2 regions of the Citrobacter sp. CRE-46 genome follow, and region 2 is predicted to be linked to the other one. Evidence: predicted binding sites of a transcription regulator. Region 2 holds the regulator's gene; the other holds the start of a gene.
What was found. The regulator CRP, encoded in region 2, controls carbon source genes, mostly activating them, when cyclic AMP is high. The targets are predictions, from matches to a motif close to ATGTGANNNNNNTCACAT.
Positions count from the first base shown of each region.

Region 1: AC534G_RS23580 (YjcB family protein) is a predicted target of CRP. The motif match lies at 4,859-4,876, and genes of this name have one in related genera.

Region 1 covers NZ_CM184341.1:4,851,770-4,859,164, forward strand. Annotated here, with positions in the region: gene ghxP (guanine/hypoxanthine transporter GhxP) at 31-1,380, opposite strand; gene soxR (redox-sensitive transcriptional activator SoxR) at 1,990-2,448, opposite strand; gene soxS (superoxide response transcriptional regulator SoxS) at 2,535-2,858, shown strand; gene pdeC (cyclic di-3',5'-guanosine monophosphate phosphodiesterase PdeC) at 2,861-4,447, opposite strand; gene AC534G_RS23580 (YjcB family protein) at 4,999-5,280, shown strand; gene ssb1 (single-stranded DNA-binding protein SSB1) at 5,346-5,870, opposite strand; gene uvrA (excinuclease ABC subunit UvrA) at 6,122-7,395, shown strand, end outside.
Region 2 covers NZ_CM184341.1:396,183-403,577, forward strand. Annotated here, with positions in the region: gene pabA (aminodeoxychorismate synthase component 2) at 1-10, shown strand, start outside; gene argD (bifunctional acetylornithine/succinyldiaminopimelate transaminase) at 96-1,313, shown strand; gene AC534G_RS01860 (YccS/YhfK family putative transporter) at 1,413-3,500, opposite strand; gene crp (cAMP-activated global transcriptional regulator CRP) at 3,552-4,184, opposite strand; gene AC534G_RS01870 (OsmC family protein) at 4,493-4,897, shown strand; gene AC534G_RS01875 (phosphoribulokinase) at 4,996-5,865, opposite strand; gene AC534G_RS01880 (YheU family protein) at 5,919-6,137, opposite strand; partial or broken gene AC534G_RS01885 (hydrolase) at 6,134-7,193, opposite strand; gene AC534G_RS01890 (NUDIX hydrolase) at 7,238-7,395, opposite strand, start outside.

The DNA of each region.
Region 1 (7,395 bases), 790 kb from region 2:
CCCGTTTTCAGGAGCGTCATCGACGTAAAATCAAATAGCCCAACCGCCCGCGTAAAAGGCCACCAGCGCGATAGCAATCACCACCGTACCGATGTTCAGTTTGCGCCATTCGCCAGAGACAATGCGACCAATGACCAGGGTAGCAAAACCAATCATAATGCCGGTAACGATATTACAGGTCAGGACGATAAATACAGCAGTGACCAGACCCGCCATCGCGTCGACAAAGTCAGCAAAGTCGATTTTCGCCACGTTGCTCAGCATCAGCAGCCCCACATACATTAACGCAGGCGCCGTTGCGTAAACAGGAACAAGATAAGAGAGCGGAGAAAGGAACAGGATCAGCAGGAACAATACGCCAACGGTGATCGCCGTCAGGCCGGTCTTGCCGCCTGCCGCCGTACCCGCTGCGGATTCAATGTAAACCGCCGCCGGTGCAGCCCCTACCAGACCAGAAAACACGCTGCTCAGGGAGTCGGTGGTCAGCGCTTTGCCGCCATCGATAATCTGTCCGTCTTTATCCAGCAGATTCGCCTGTCCGGCTACCGCGCGGATGGTTCCGGTCGCATCGAAGACCGCGGTCATAACCAGCGCCAGCACGCTCGGCAGTACGATCGGGTTCAGTGCGCCCATAATATCCAGGCTGCCGATCAGCGAGTTGCCGTTTTCATCGCTCAGCGACGGCATGGCAAAAATACCGGAGAAATGTACGGCCGGATCGAAAATCAGGCCGACGATGGAGATACCGATAATGGTCAGCAGGATGCCGCCCGGTACTTTCAGTTTTTCGAGACCAATAATCACCGCCAGACCAACCAGTGACATAATCACCGGGAAAGTATCGAAGTCGCCCAGCGCAACCGGCAGGCCGTCCAGCGGGTTCTTAATCACCAGACCAACGCCATTGGCCGCAATCAATAGCAGGAACAGGCCGATACCAATCCCCGTACCGTGCGCAACGCCCTGCGGCAGATTGCGCAGGATCCAGCTACGGATACCAGTCGCAGAAATGATGGTAAACAGAACCCCCATCAGGAACACCGCGCCCAGCGCCACAGGCACGCTAATATGTTGTCCCAGCACCAGGCTGAATGCGGTAAACGCGGTCAGCGAAATGGCGCAGCCAATCGCCAACGGCAGGTTCGCCCACAGGCCCATCACAATAGAACCGACGCCCGCAACCAGACAGGTTGCCACAAACACAGCGGCAGGCGGGAATCCGGCTTTACCCAGCATCCCCGGAACCACGATAACGGAGTAGACCATGGCCAGGAACGTCGTTAATCCGGCAACGACTTCTTGACGAACGGTACTGCCGCGATGCGAAATTTTAAACCAGGCGTCGAGTGAACCGCCGGTACGCGCTGAAGGCGTAGACATAGAAAACATCCCCTGAGAGTTTATTTTTTCGTCATTATGCGTGGTGGACAATCCACTGCCTGCTAAACGATTTCTCCATGTGCCAGCTTTGCGTCAATAGGGGTGTCGCAAAAAAGCAAACGTTTAGCTCCGCGCATAAAAAACGGGTGATAAAAAAAAGCAAACGATTATCCAGCGATCATACGTTGGTTTTCAACTGAACTTTGCCGCTTTTTACTCATTTCTTCTTATAATGCGCAAGAAATAGCCAGACGATGCGCAAACGTTATCGTCAATGCGCAATCTGGCAACAAATTTCGCTGAGTTATTACAAGATTTGCATTTATTTTTCACGCCTGCTCGCGCAAAAAAATGCATGAAGATGCGGAAAATTTTTTGGCTAAAAAGCAATCAATTCACTGGCAAATAGAGAGGGGTGGCTTACACTTACATTATCAACACAGACCGGAACCTCCCCAAACGTGCTCGACTGAGGGGTGTTGATGTCGGGGGAAACCCTCCCGTGAACCAACGGGATAGAGTGAAAGACAAAGACCGGAACCAAACTAAAGCGCCCTCTGTGGCGCTTTAGTTTTACACCCGTTATATCCGCCACATACTTTAAACCAATCAATCATCTTCCAGCAGGCGCGCCCCGGTCCCCTGCTCGCCAAGCTGATCGCCAGGGTTACGCAACGGGCAATCACTGCGGGATAAACAGCCGCAGCCAATACACCCATCCAGCTCATCGCGTAACGCCACCAGAGTATGAATGCGTCGGTCTAACTCCTCGCGCCATTGCGAAGAGAGCTGCTTCCACTCTTTGGCACTGAGCGAATGCCCTTCAGGTAATACACCTAACGCGTCGCCGATCGTGGCCAGTGGAATGCCGATACGTTGGGCAATCTTGATAATCGCGACATAACGCAACACATCGCGTTTGTATCGACGCTGATTGCCGCTGTTGCGCATACTGCTGATTAATCCTTTGCTTTCATAGAAATGCAGGGTCGATACCGCCACACCGCTACGCTTTGCAACTTCACCTGGCGTGAGCAACGCTTTTATCCGGGGTAATTTCTTTTCCATAAATCGCTTTACCTCAAGTTAACTTGAGGAATTATACTCGCCCACAGACAAAACGACGAATCGAACACTGAGAAAGAGGCAACTCTATGTCCCATCAGCAGATTATTCAGACCCTTATTGAATGGATTGATGAACATATCGATCAACCGCTGAACATTGAGGCGGTTGCGAAAAAATCAGGTTACTCAAAGTGGTATTTGCAGAGAATGTTCCGCACGGTGATGCGTCAGACGCTGGGTGACTACATCCGCCAACGTCGGCTTCTGCTGGCCGCCGTTGAACTACGGACGACCGAACGGCCTATATTCGATATTGCGATGGATCTTGGCTATGTATCGCAGCAAACCTTCTCGCGCGTATTTCGCCGAGAGTTTGATCGTACTCCCAGCGATTACCGCCACCGCCTGTAAAATTATTGCCCGCTCTGCGTCAGTATGGCGGGCGAGCGTTTTATCCAATGCATGAACTCCTGCGGCGGCAGCGCCTTCGCAAAATACCAGCCCTGGCAATACTGTACGCCGTGTTCAAGCAACCACCCGATTTGCTCCGCCGTTTCCACCCCTTCCGCAATCGTCTTCAGGTTTAAGCTTTGCGCCATCTCGATGATATGTTCGGCAATCAAGTGACTGGTGCTGTTAGTGGCCAGCGTGCTAATAAAGGATTTGTCGATCTTCAGGATATCGATATTCAACGCTGACAAATTATGGAGGTTGGAATATCCCGTGCCAAAATCGTCAAACGCCACTTCAAAACCGGCCTGCCGAAACGCCTGGATGATGGGTGTCATTTTATGTACATCGATAAAGCCGCGCTCCGTCATCTCAACTTTAATTTGCTGGGCCGCCACGGAGTACTCATGGTTTTTTTCGGCAATCAGAGCAATCAGTCGGGATGAATGAAAGTCAGAGGCCGAGAGGTTAATCGAGATATACAACTGAGGATTCGCCGAAAGAAAAGCCCCTAAATCTTTGAAGACCTCCTCAACAACATAATCCGTGATCTGCTCAATCATCCCCTCTTTTTCCGCCAGCGGAATAAACTCCGTCGGGCTCATCACCTCGCCGTTACAGCCTGGCCAGCGTAGCAAAGCCTCGGCCCCGACACATTGTCCATTTTTGATGTCAATGATCGGCTGATAGTACAGACAAAGCTGACGTTTCTTGATCGCACGTTTTAATAAGCGGCGGGGAGAGAGGTATTCCTGACGCGTACGCCACCACATGAGCAGTATCAGGATGCTGCAGATAATCCCAAAGGGGATCGTTAACGCCGCCTCATGATAGAAAATCTGATTCACACGAGCGTCGGAGGTCGAAACAATAATCGCGATGGGGCGTTTTTCTGAATGTACGATGGTATAGAATCGCTCGCCCTGCTGGAATGTTGAGGATTCACCGCTTATCAGCGGCGAGAACTGCGCAATATTCGCCCCTTCGCTGGCAGAGAAAAAGGTGTCCGTTACCGTGTCATATACTCCCCAGGACAGATCCGGATCATCAGACATGACTTCGCTGTAAGATAATGGATTGATGACGACAACGTAGTTTCCTCGTTGCATGTACGTCATTTTGTAGCCAGCGAAAAAGGGGGTGTCGCGGTAGTAATAGATGAAGACGTCTGGCGCGCGTTTATAGTCGGCTGTCGCCATAATATATGGGACTCGCGGCATCATTGACGTAGAGCACAAAAAATGATCGCCCTGCGCATAAATTAGCTCACTGATATATAAACGACCACGAATAATATTCAGCATACTTTTCTGATGGGCAGGGGTACACATCTTACCCTGATACAACTGGGCCATATCACGCGCTAAATCAGCCTGGAGGATCACCAATTCCGTTTTATTTAACACCAGTTGAGCAAAAGAGCTGAGTTGATTACGGGTTTCGGACATCGCCCGGATGTGAGCAAACCATAACGCCAGCACCACGGGGAGCAATACCACCATGAATGTTCCGAAGAACTTCAGCATCTTGCGTCGCGCACTGTGATTCATGTCAGCCCTATTTCCCTGTTTCGTATATGCCAGAACCCATTAGGCGGGATGCTATAAACACTGACTGATTAAGTTGCATGAATCTATCATTATTAGCAACAGACTTCTCTATGTAAAAGTCTGATAATAGATGATGCTGATATTATTTTTCCGTAAGGCAAACTCAAAGTTATGCTTATTTCATAACATTATTATCAATAAGTAGTAATTTTTTATGAGCATTATCCTGGTCGTGTTTAAGAAATTCATTAAATTTCTTAACGAATAATTTAGGATAAACATAACAGGTAATCCATATGCATCTTTTTATTAGATTATTTGTTATCGTTTTTTTTATTAAAAATAACCATGCAAATAACATGGTTATTATCCTGCAAAAATAACCTCTAACACTGGTGAACAAACGAGCAAATGTGATATAGTTCACACAATTCATGTAACAGAAACAATGTTTCATTCGTGTTATTGCCCGTCGAGAGCCAGAGTACTACACCCTCGGTGAACACCCCCGCGCTGTCATGGGCATCAAGACTTTCTGAGGACGTTTTTTCATGGCAACGATAACAACTGGCGTGGTTCTTCTGCGATGGCAGCTACTCAGCGCGGTGCTGATGTTTTTAGCCAGCACGCTCAATATCCGTTTTCGTAAATCAGATTATATTGGCCTGGCCGTCATTAGTAGCGGTTTGGGACTGGTTTTCGCCTGCTGGTTTGCAACCGGGCTGCTCGGCATAACCCTGGTGGATATGTCCGCAATCTGGAAGAACATTGAAAATGTGATGGTTGAAGTGATGAGCCACACACCGCCAGACTGGCCGATGGTGTTGAACTGATAAAAAATCACATATGGCTACCCCTGTTTTGAGGTAGCCATAATTTTTCGTATAAAGCAGAAAAATTAGAACGGAATATCGTCGTCAAAATCCATCGGCGGCTCGTTAGACGGCGCTGCCGGAGCTGACTGCTGCGGGCGAGACTGCGCGCCGCCGCTGAACTGATTGCCGCCCTGCGGCTGCTGAGGCTGACCCCAACCGCCCTGCTGCTGACCGCCGCCTGCCGGAGCACCACCACTCTGACGGCCACCCAGCATTTGCATGGTGCCGCCAACGTTAACCACAACTTCAGTGGTGTACTTTTCTACGCCGGACTGATCGGTCCATTTGCGGGTACGCAGCTGGCCTTCGATATAGACCTGAGAACCTTTACGCAGATATTCGCTGGCTACTTCCGCCAGTTTGCCGAACAGCACGACACGGTGCCATTCAGTCTGCTCTTTCATTTCGCCGGTCGCTTTATCACGCCAGGATTCGGAAGTAGCCAGCGTAATGTTGGCAACTGCGCCACCATTCGGCATATAGCGTACTTCCGGGTCCTGGCCCAGATTACCGACGAGAATCACCTTGTTTACGCCTCTGCTGGCCATGATCGTGTCTCCTGAAAAACGTTACTGAATAAGTGTAAGCGCGGGATTGTAGCATTTCCAATAGCGCTTTTACTACGTTGCGAGATCGATTCCAGTAAACAACCCCGGATAGACATTGTTGCACAGACACCTGCGTTTTGCATTCCAATACTGTATATCCATTCAGGTCAGGTTGTGTCATAATTAACCGTTTGTGATCGCCGGTAGCACCATGCAGCCAGGCAAAAAAGCGTTTAATCCGGGAAAGATGAATGGATAAGATCGAAGTTCGGGGCGCCCGCACCCATAATCTCAAAAACATCAACCTCGTCATCCCGCGCGACAAGCTGATTGTCGTCACCGGGCTTTCGGGCTCAGGCAAATCTTCGCTCGCTTTCGACACCTTGTATGCCGAAGGACAGCGTCGTTACGTTGAATCCCTTTCCGCGTACGCGCGTCAGTTTCTGTCACTGATGGAAAAGCCGGATGTCGACCACATTGAGGGGCTGTCTCCCGCCATCTCAATCGAGCAAAAATCGACATCCCATAACCCGCGATCCACGGTAGGTACGATTACCGAAATTCACGACTATCTGCGCCTGCTGTTTGCCCGCGTTGGCGAACCGCGCTGCCCGGATCACGACGTTCCCCTGGCGGCGCAGACCGTGAGTCAAATGGTGGACAACGTCCTGTCGCAGCCAGAAGGCAAGCGTCTGATGCTGCTGGCGCCGGTAATTAAAGAGCGCAAAGGCGAGCACACCAAAACGCTGGAAAACCTGGCGGGTCAGGGCTATATCCGCGCCCGTATCGATGGGGAAGTGTGCGACCTGTCCGATCCGCCCAAGCTTGAGCTGCAAAAGAAACACACCATTGAAGTGGTAATTGACCGCTTTAAAGTACGTGGCGATCTCACCCAGCGCCTGGCGGAATCGTTTGAAACCGCGCTGGAACTGTCCGGCGGTACGGCAGTGGTTGCCGATATGGACGACCCGAAAGCGGAAGAGCTGCTGTTCTCTGCCAACTTCGCCTGCCCGATCTGCGGCTACAGCATGCGCGAACTGGAACCGCGTCTGTTTTCATTCAACAACCCGGCGGGCGCATGCCCGACCTGTGACGGCCTCGGCGTACAACAGTATTTCGATCCTGACCGGGTGATTCAAAACCCGGAACTGTCGCTGGCCGGTGGCGCTATCCGCGGCTGGGATCGCCGCAACTTCTACTACTTCCAGATGCTTAAGTCACTGGCGGAACACTATAAATTCGACGTCGAAGCCCCATGGGCCAGCCTGAACCCCGCCGTGCATAAAGTGGTGCTGTACGGTTCCGGTAAAGAGAATATCGAATTTAAATACATGAACGATCGCGGCGATACGTCCGTACGCCGCCATCCGTTCGAAGGCGTATTGCACAATATGGAGCGCCGTTATAAAGAGACGGAATCCAGCGCGGTACGCGAGGAATTAGCCAAATTCATCAGCAACCGCCCGTGCGCCAGCTGTGAAGGGACGCGTTTGCGCCGGGAAGCCCGCCACGTATTTGTTGAAAA
Region 2 (7,395 bases):
CCAACGGTGATTTGTGGTTGCTATTCAGTGATTTTTTATTCATATTTTGTGATTATAATTTCACTAACATTTCTGCTTAACAGGGTGGTAATGACATGGCAACTGAACAAACTGCGATTACGCGCGCGACATTCGATGAAGTAATTCTGCCGATTTATGCACCGGCTGAGTTTATCCCGGTAAAAGGAAAAGGGAGTCGGGTCTGGGATCAACAGGGCAAAGAGTATGTTGATTTCGCGGGCGGCATTGCAGTTACCGCGTTAGGGCATTGCCATCCGGTGCTGGTTGAGGCGTTAAAAACCCAGGGCGAAACCCTGTGGCACACCAGTAACGTTTTCACCAACGAACCGGCGTTGCGCTTAGGTCGTAAAATCATTGATGCGACCTTTGCTGAACGCGTGCTGTTCATGAACTCCGGTACCGAAGCCAATGAAACCGCCTTTAAGCTGGCGCGTCATTATGCCTGCGTACGCCACAGCCCGTTCAAAACCAAAATCATCGCCTTTCATAATGCGTTTCACGGTCGTTCGCTGTTTACCGTATCTGTTGGTGGGCAACCGAAATATTCCGACGGCTTTGGACCAAAACCGGCGGATATCATCCATGTGCCGTTTAACGATCTGCATGCGGTAAAAGCGGTGATGGACGATCACACCTGCGCGGTGGTGGTGGAGCCCATTCAGGGAGAAGGCGGCGTCACTGCGGCAACCCCGGAATTCCTGCAAGGTCTGCGTGAACTTTGCGACCAGCACCAGGCGCTGCTGGTCTTTGATGAGGTGCAGTGTGGGATGGGGCGTACCGGCGATTTATTTGCCTATATGCACTACGGCGTGACGCCGGATATCCTCACCAGCGCCAAGGCGCTCGGCGGCGGTTTCCCGGTGAGCGCCATGCTGACCACTCAGGAAATTGCCTCCGCGTTCCACGTGGGTTCGCACGGTTCCACTTACGGCGGTAATCCGCTGGCCTGTGCGGTTGCAGATGCCGCGTTTGATATCATCAACACCCCGGAAGTGCTGGAAGGTATTCAGGGCAAACGTCAGACGTTTGTGCATCATTTGCAGAAAATTAATCAGCAGTTCGATATTTTCAGCGATATTCGCGGCATGGGGCTGCTGATTGGCGCCGAGCTGAAGCCGCAGTTTAAAGGCCGGTCGCGCGATTTCCTCTACGCCGCCGCGCACGAAGGGGTGATGGTGCTGAATGCCGGGCCGGACGTGATGCGTTTCGCGCCGTCGCTGGTGGTGGAAGACGCGGATATCGAGGAAGGGATGCTGCGTTTCGCGCAGGCGGTAGCGAAGGTGGTGGGCTGAATGCCTGATTGCCGGATGGCGGCGCGAGCGCCTTATCCGGCCTACAGGGTAAGGTGTGATTCGTAGGCCGGATAAGCGTAGCGCATCCGGCAGCCGATCTTAACCTTTCATGTCCCGCAACCGACGGCTAAGCCAGATCCCGTGGTGGGGTCGTTGACGCCATGCTACCGACGAAATGGTGTGCATGGTGTTCAGATGCCCCAAGATTCGCTGCAGATGCTGCTCCAGGGTGCTTAATGGACCGTGGGACAGCATTTCAGGCGCTTCGAGAATATTCACATCGCCCGAGCTTCCCGGTCCGTCATACTCCAGCCGCTGCTGACAGCGCTGGAGCGCAATTTCGCAGGACTCCAGATACCGCTGCGCCAAATCTGGCGTCAGCATCGTATGTTCCCTTGCCAGTGTGGTCATCGCGTTGATGTGTTCGACAATAAACTGGCTGTGCGTGACCCACAGTTTCATATCCGCCAGATAGTGCGCGTTGAATCCCGGCTCCTGCATTGCCTGATTCAGTGAGTTAAACAGCGTGTTATGCGCCTGGTTGACCCGCATGCGTTGATACGCCAGCGGCGTGGCCTGCGGATCGTTGCTGAGGATCAGGCGAATAGCCTCCTGGTCGGCTTCTAACGCATCGTGGGCGTTCTTACGCAACAGACCACTCTGCCACTGTGGCCACAGCCAGAGCGTGCCGCCAAAGGCGATTAAGCAGCCAATCACCGTGTCGACAAACCGCGGCACGATAAATTGTTCCCCGTTCAGCGTCAGCAGTTGCAGGGTGTACACCGCCGTAACCGTAAAGCCGACGGTGGCCCAGCCGTAGTTTTTGCGAATGATCAGATAGCTGCCTAATGTGATCAGCAACATGCCTGCCAGCGTGAAACCTTCCTGAATATGAAAGTGCAATGTGACGCCGGCAATCACCAGTCCGACGAGCGTACCCACCGAACGATGCAAAATACGCACTCGGGTCGCCCCATAGCCATTTTGCGTGACGAACAGGATCGTCATCAAAATCCAGTAAGGTTTAGGCAGATGTAAGGCGCTGCCCATCAGGCTGGCGATACTCAGCATGACGCTAATGCGCCCGGCGTTACGCAGCGCCGGGGATTTCAACGACAGATAGTTTTTCAGCGCCGGGATCAACGGCAACCGCCGCTGTTTGTCCGCCATCAAATCTCGGGCATACAGCGGGCGCTGGGTCCGTAGCACGCGGGCGATACGGCTGAAGTGCCAGTAGCAAAACTGTCCTACCGGATTATCCGGATGCTGGTTGGCGATTTTCTCCAGCGAGCCAATTTGCTTTTCCATTGAGAAACGGGTCGGTAAGCGGTGATACAAGATATCATCGGCCAGGACGCGCAGGCGGGCGGCGACGGTGCGCGCGTTCCAGCGAATCACCTGTTCCGCGTGGCTTCGCTCGACCAGCTTTTGCACCTCTTCCGGCTGATGCAGGCTAACTGAAATATGTTCCTGCAAATCGAGCGCTTCCTGAAAGGCACGCAACAGTCGCTTGTATTCATTATTGTGATGCGCCGACAGCATGTGCATTTGCTGGTAGCACTGGGTAATCAAATCCACCGCTTTTTGTTGACGAACCAGTAGCGGAGGCAGCGCTTTTTCTGGATCGGCATGCTGGGTCAGCAGACTGTACTTGGCCTCACAGTAATCGGCTAATTCGCGGTACAGCAGGCTAAGCGATTCACGCAGTGGCTGCTCACGCCACATCCAGAACCAGAACCAGTTGAACAGACCGTACCACAACGTACCCAGTGCATAGATCAGCAATGGCTCCCAGACGGGCATGTTCCCGGCAAGGCTTAGCGTGAAAATTGCCGCGATGAGTGAGGCTGGCAGCAGTCGCGCATGCAACGGGCTTAGCTCGGCGGTTACGCCAAGAATTAGCGTCAGGCCGGTGAGGATGAGCGGCAGTGGTATATCTTGCGCCAGCAGTAACTGCATGATCAGGCTGCAACCGGCAAACAGCGATGCGCCAATAACTAAACGTTTAAAAAAGCGTTTATGCGGGGTATCAAGACCGGCAATGTTGCAACAGGCAGGGACGAGGGAAAACAGAAGCCCCAGATGAAGCTGACCAATGATAAGACCGACAGCCACAGGTAAACACAGCACCAGCGTCTGCCGTAGTGCGTAGTTGATCTCGGGGTGATAAATCAGTCTTCGCCACATCGGAACAAACAAAAATGGCGCGCTACCGGGTAACGCGCCATTTCGATGGGATTAACGTGTGCCGTAAACGACAATGGTCTTACCGTGAGCGGAGATCAGGTTCTGATCTTCCAGCATCTTCAGAATACGACCAACGGTCTCACGGGAGCAGCCAACGATCTGGCCGATTTCCTGGCGGGTGATTTTAATCTGCATACCGTCCGGGTGAGTCATCGCGTCAGGCTGTTTTGCCAGATTCAGCAGAGTCTGGGCAATACGGCCGGTGACGTCGAGGAAGGCAAGGTTGCCTACTTTTTCAGACGTGACCTGCAGGCGACGAGCCATCTGAGAAGACAGGCGCATCAGAATATCCGGGTTGACCTGGATTAATTGGCGAAATTTTTTGTAGGAAATTTCAGCGACTTCACATGCGGTTTTGGCCCGTACCCAAGCGCTACGTTCCTGGCCTTCTTCGAAGAGGCCTAATTCACCAATAAAATCGCCCTGATTCAGATAAGAAAGGATCATTTCTTTCCCTTCTTCATCTTTGATCAGCACTGCCACTGAGCCTTTAACGATGTAATACAACGTTTCCGCTTTTTCACCCTGGTGAATCAGCGTGCTCTTCGATGGGTACTTATGAATATGGCAATGAGACAAGAACCATTCGAGAGTCGGGTCTGTTTGCGGTTTGCCAAGCACCATGCGCGGTTATCCTCTGTTATAAGCTGTCTCCAGAGCCAGAAAACGACGCTGCCTCTGGGTTTGCAAAAATGTGCTTCCCGCTACCTGGGAAGGGGGCTACTAAAAATATACTGCAGCCTGTAATGTGATGTCCTCTGCATACATGCAGTACGTCAATGTATTACTGTAGCATCCCGACTGTTTTAGCATAGCTTTCGCCGTGTGTCTCCTGGTGTCTCGCTTCAGCATGACGCAGGTCGCCTTCCGTTGCGAGAATTGTTATGTACGCGTAATCTGTCAGGAAAATTGAAACATTGGAGTTACGAAATATGCAAGCGCGTGTAAAGTGGGTTGAGGGGTTAACCTTCCTCGGTGAGTCCGCCTCTGGCCACCAAATTTTGATGGACGGTAACTCCGGTGATAAAGCGCCGAGCCCGATGGAAATGGTATTAATGGCTGCAGGCGGTTGTAGCGCGATCGATGTGGTGTCGATCCTGCAAAAAGGGCGTCAGGATGTGACCAACTGCGAAGTGAAGCTCACCTCTGAGCGCCGTGAAGAAGCGCCGCGTTTGTTTACCCACATTAATCTGCATTTCATCGTCACCGGCAACGATCTGAAAGAGGCGTCGGTCTCCCGCGCCGTCGATCTCTCGGCGGAAAAATATTGTTCCGTGGCATTGATGCTGGAAAAGGCGGTGAATATTACCCACTCCTATGAAGTGGTTGCTGCGTAATACGTGAAGCCGGATGGCAGCTTGGCCTTATCGGGCCTACAGGACGATACCGATTCGTAGGCCCGATAAGCGTAGCGCCGTCGGGCACATCCCGTACCTCACTCTATCTTTTTACCTTCCATCAGTCGCTGGACCAGCGGCAGCATAATCAATTCCATCGCCAGACCCATTTTGCCGCCAGGTACGACTAATGTATTGATGTGGGAAATGAATGAGCCTTGCAGCATGGCCAGAAGCCACGGAAAGTCGATCCCTTCCAGATTACGAAAATGAATGACCACAAAGCTTTCATCCAGCGACGGAATGCTCTTGGCAGCAAAGGGGTTTGAGGTATCGACGGTGGGTACGCGCTGAAAGTTAATGTGCGTACGGGAAAACTGCGGCGTGATGTAATTGATGTAATCGTCCATTGAGCGCACAACCGAGTCCATCACCGCTTCACGCGAGTGTCCACGCTCGCTGGTATCGCGGGTCAGTTTCTGGATCCATTCCAGGTTAACGATCGGCACTACGCCGACCAGAAGGTCGACATGCCGGGCCACATTTTGCTGTGGGGTGACGACGCCGCCGTGTAGCCCTTCATAGAACAGGACATCCGTCGGTTCAGGCAATGGCTGCCAGGGGGTAAACGTTCCCGGGACCTGGTTCCACGGTACGGCTTCATCGTAGGTGTGCAGATATTTACGCGACTGACCTTTTCCCGTCTGGCCGTATTCAATGAAGGTTTGTTCCAGCAGACCAAAGTCATTGGCTTCGGGCCCGAAATAACTGATATGTCGCCCGGCATCGCGCGCTTTGCGAATCGCCATATCCATTTCCGGACGGGTATAGCGATGAAAACTGTCACCTTCCACCTCGGCGGCGCGCAGATTTAGCTGCGCGAAAATTTTACGAAACGCGAGGCTGGTGGTGGTGGTCCCCGCGCCGCTGGATCCTGTTACCGCAATCACCGGATGTTTGGCAGACATAACAACTCCATGAATAGGTTGATTTTTTATTATAGTCAGCCGTCGGCTACGAATTACTCGTGAATCTGCTTCCTCGGCATGATGTTGACCGTTTCATGCAGTTCGGACCACACCAGGACGGCTTCACCTGATTGTAGTTGGCGTTTGACGTCGGCGACTTTTTGTTCGAGCGAACGTTCATGTTCACCATAATCGGTACCTTCGCGCAAGACAAAGCTTTCAATCAGATTGTCCAGCGCGTCCGGGGAGATGTCTTGCCAGGGGATAATCATGATGACGCCTCCAGATACGTTGTCAGCCAGTCGGGAATTCTGGATTCCAGCCACATCTCAGGGCGGCGCACTGTGCCGCCAATAAATCCGACGTGTCCGCCGTGTTCAGTCAACTGATACTCCACCTGTGAGGGCAGGTTTTCCGGTTCAGGGATCACGTGATGATCCATAAACGGATCGTCCTTGGCATGGATAATCAGCGTCGGTTTGGCGATCTGATTAAGCAATGGCATGGCGCTACACTGGCGGTAATAGTCTATAGCATCGGCAAAACCGTGGATTTTGGCAGTGATGAGATCGTCAAAATCTCGAATGCGACGCAGGGATTTCAACTGGGTCAGACTCACCGGCAACGAACCCGGATAGGCCTGTAGCTTACGCGAGGCGTTAGCTTTCAACAGATTGAGCAGATAGCGCTGGTAGACGCGTGAGAACCCCTTCTCCATATGGTAACTACAGGCTTCCAGCACGAAAGGCGCAGAGACAATAACCGCTGCATCAATGGGAATATCGTTGCCTTCTTTGGCCAGCAGGCAGGCAAGCATGTTCCCGCCGAGTGAATAGCCGACCGCCGCGGTCGGCACACGACCAAGCTCGCGTTCCAGCCAATGTAAAAACCAGGTGCCATCTTCTGTTTCACCAGAATGATAAATACGGTTGAGACGATTTGGTTCGCCGCTGCAGCCGCGAAAATGCATCACCACGCCCAGCCAGCCGCGCTTTTGCGCTGCTTCAATCAGGCCATGTGCGTACGGGCTGTTCAGACTGCCTTCCAGACCGTGAAAAACCACCAGGCGCGGTTTGTGCTTCGCCTGTTGCGGATCTTCACTCCATGCCAGATCGACAAAGTCACCGTCGGGTAATTCCAGACGCTGCCAATGGGCGTCGAACTTCACCTTGCGGCGAATTAAACGCGGCAGCATTGTCTGCAAATGGCGGTTACTGATACCGCGCATAGGGCGGAATTCTCGCGAATCATCAGTAGGTGGGATCATTTCTGTGGATGTGATTTCAACCATAACACCAGAGCAATTAATAATCGGAAAGAATAACTATACCGCGCGCAGCGCTTGCGGGTTAGCCAATATGTGATTTTGTCGCTAGTCAGTCAGCAGGTTACGCGAGAAAAAATGAAAATCGACGTCGGGCTTTCGTCGCCACAGGCGAGCTTTACGCGTCCCTGTCGCCACGCTTTCTCCGGTATCTTCAAACATTCCTGACGCTTCAAAGCGGCGAATCAGACTTTTACGCTGGATCG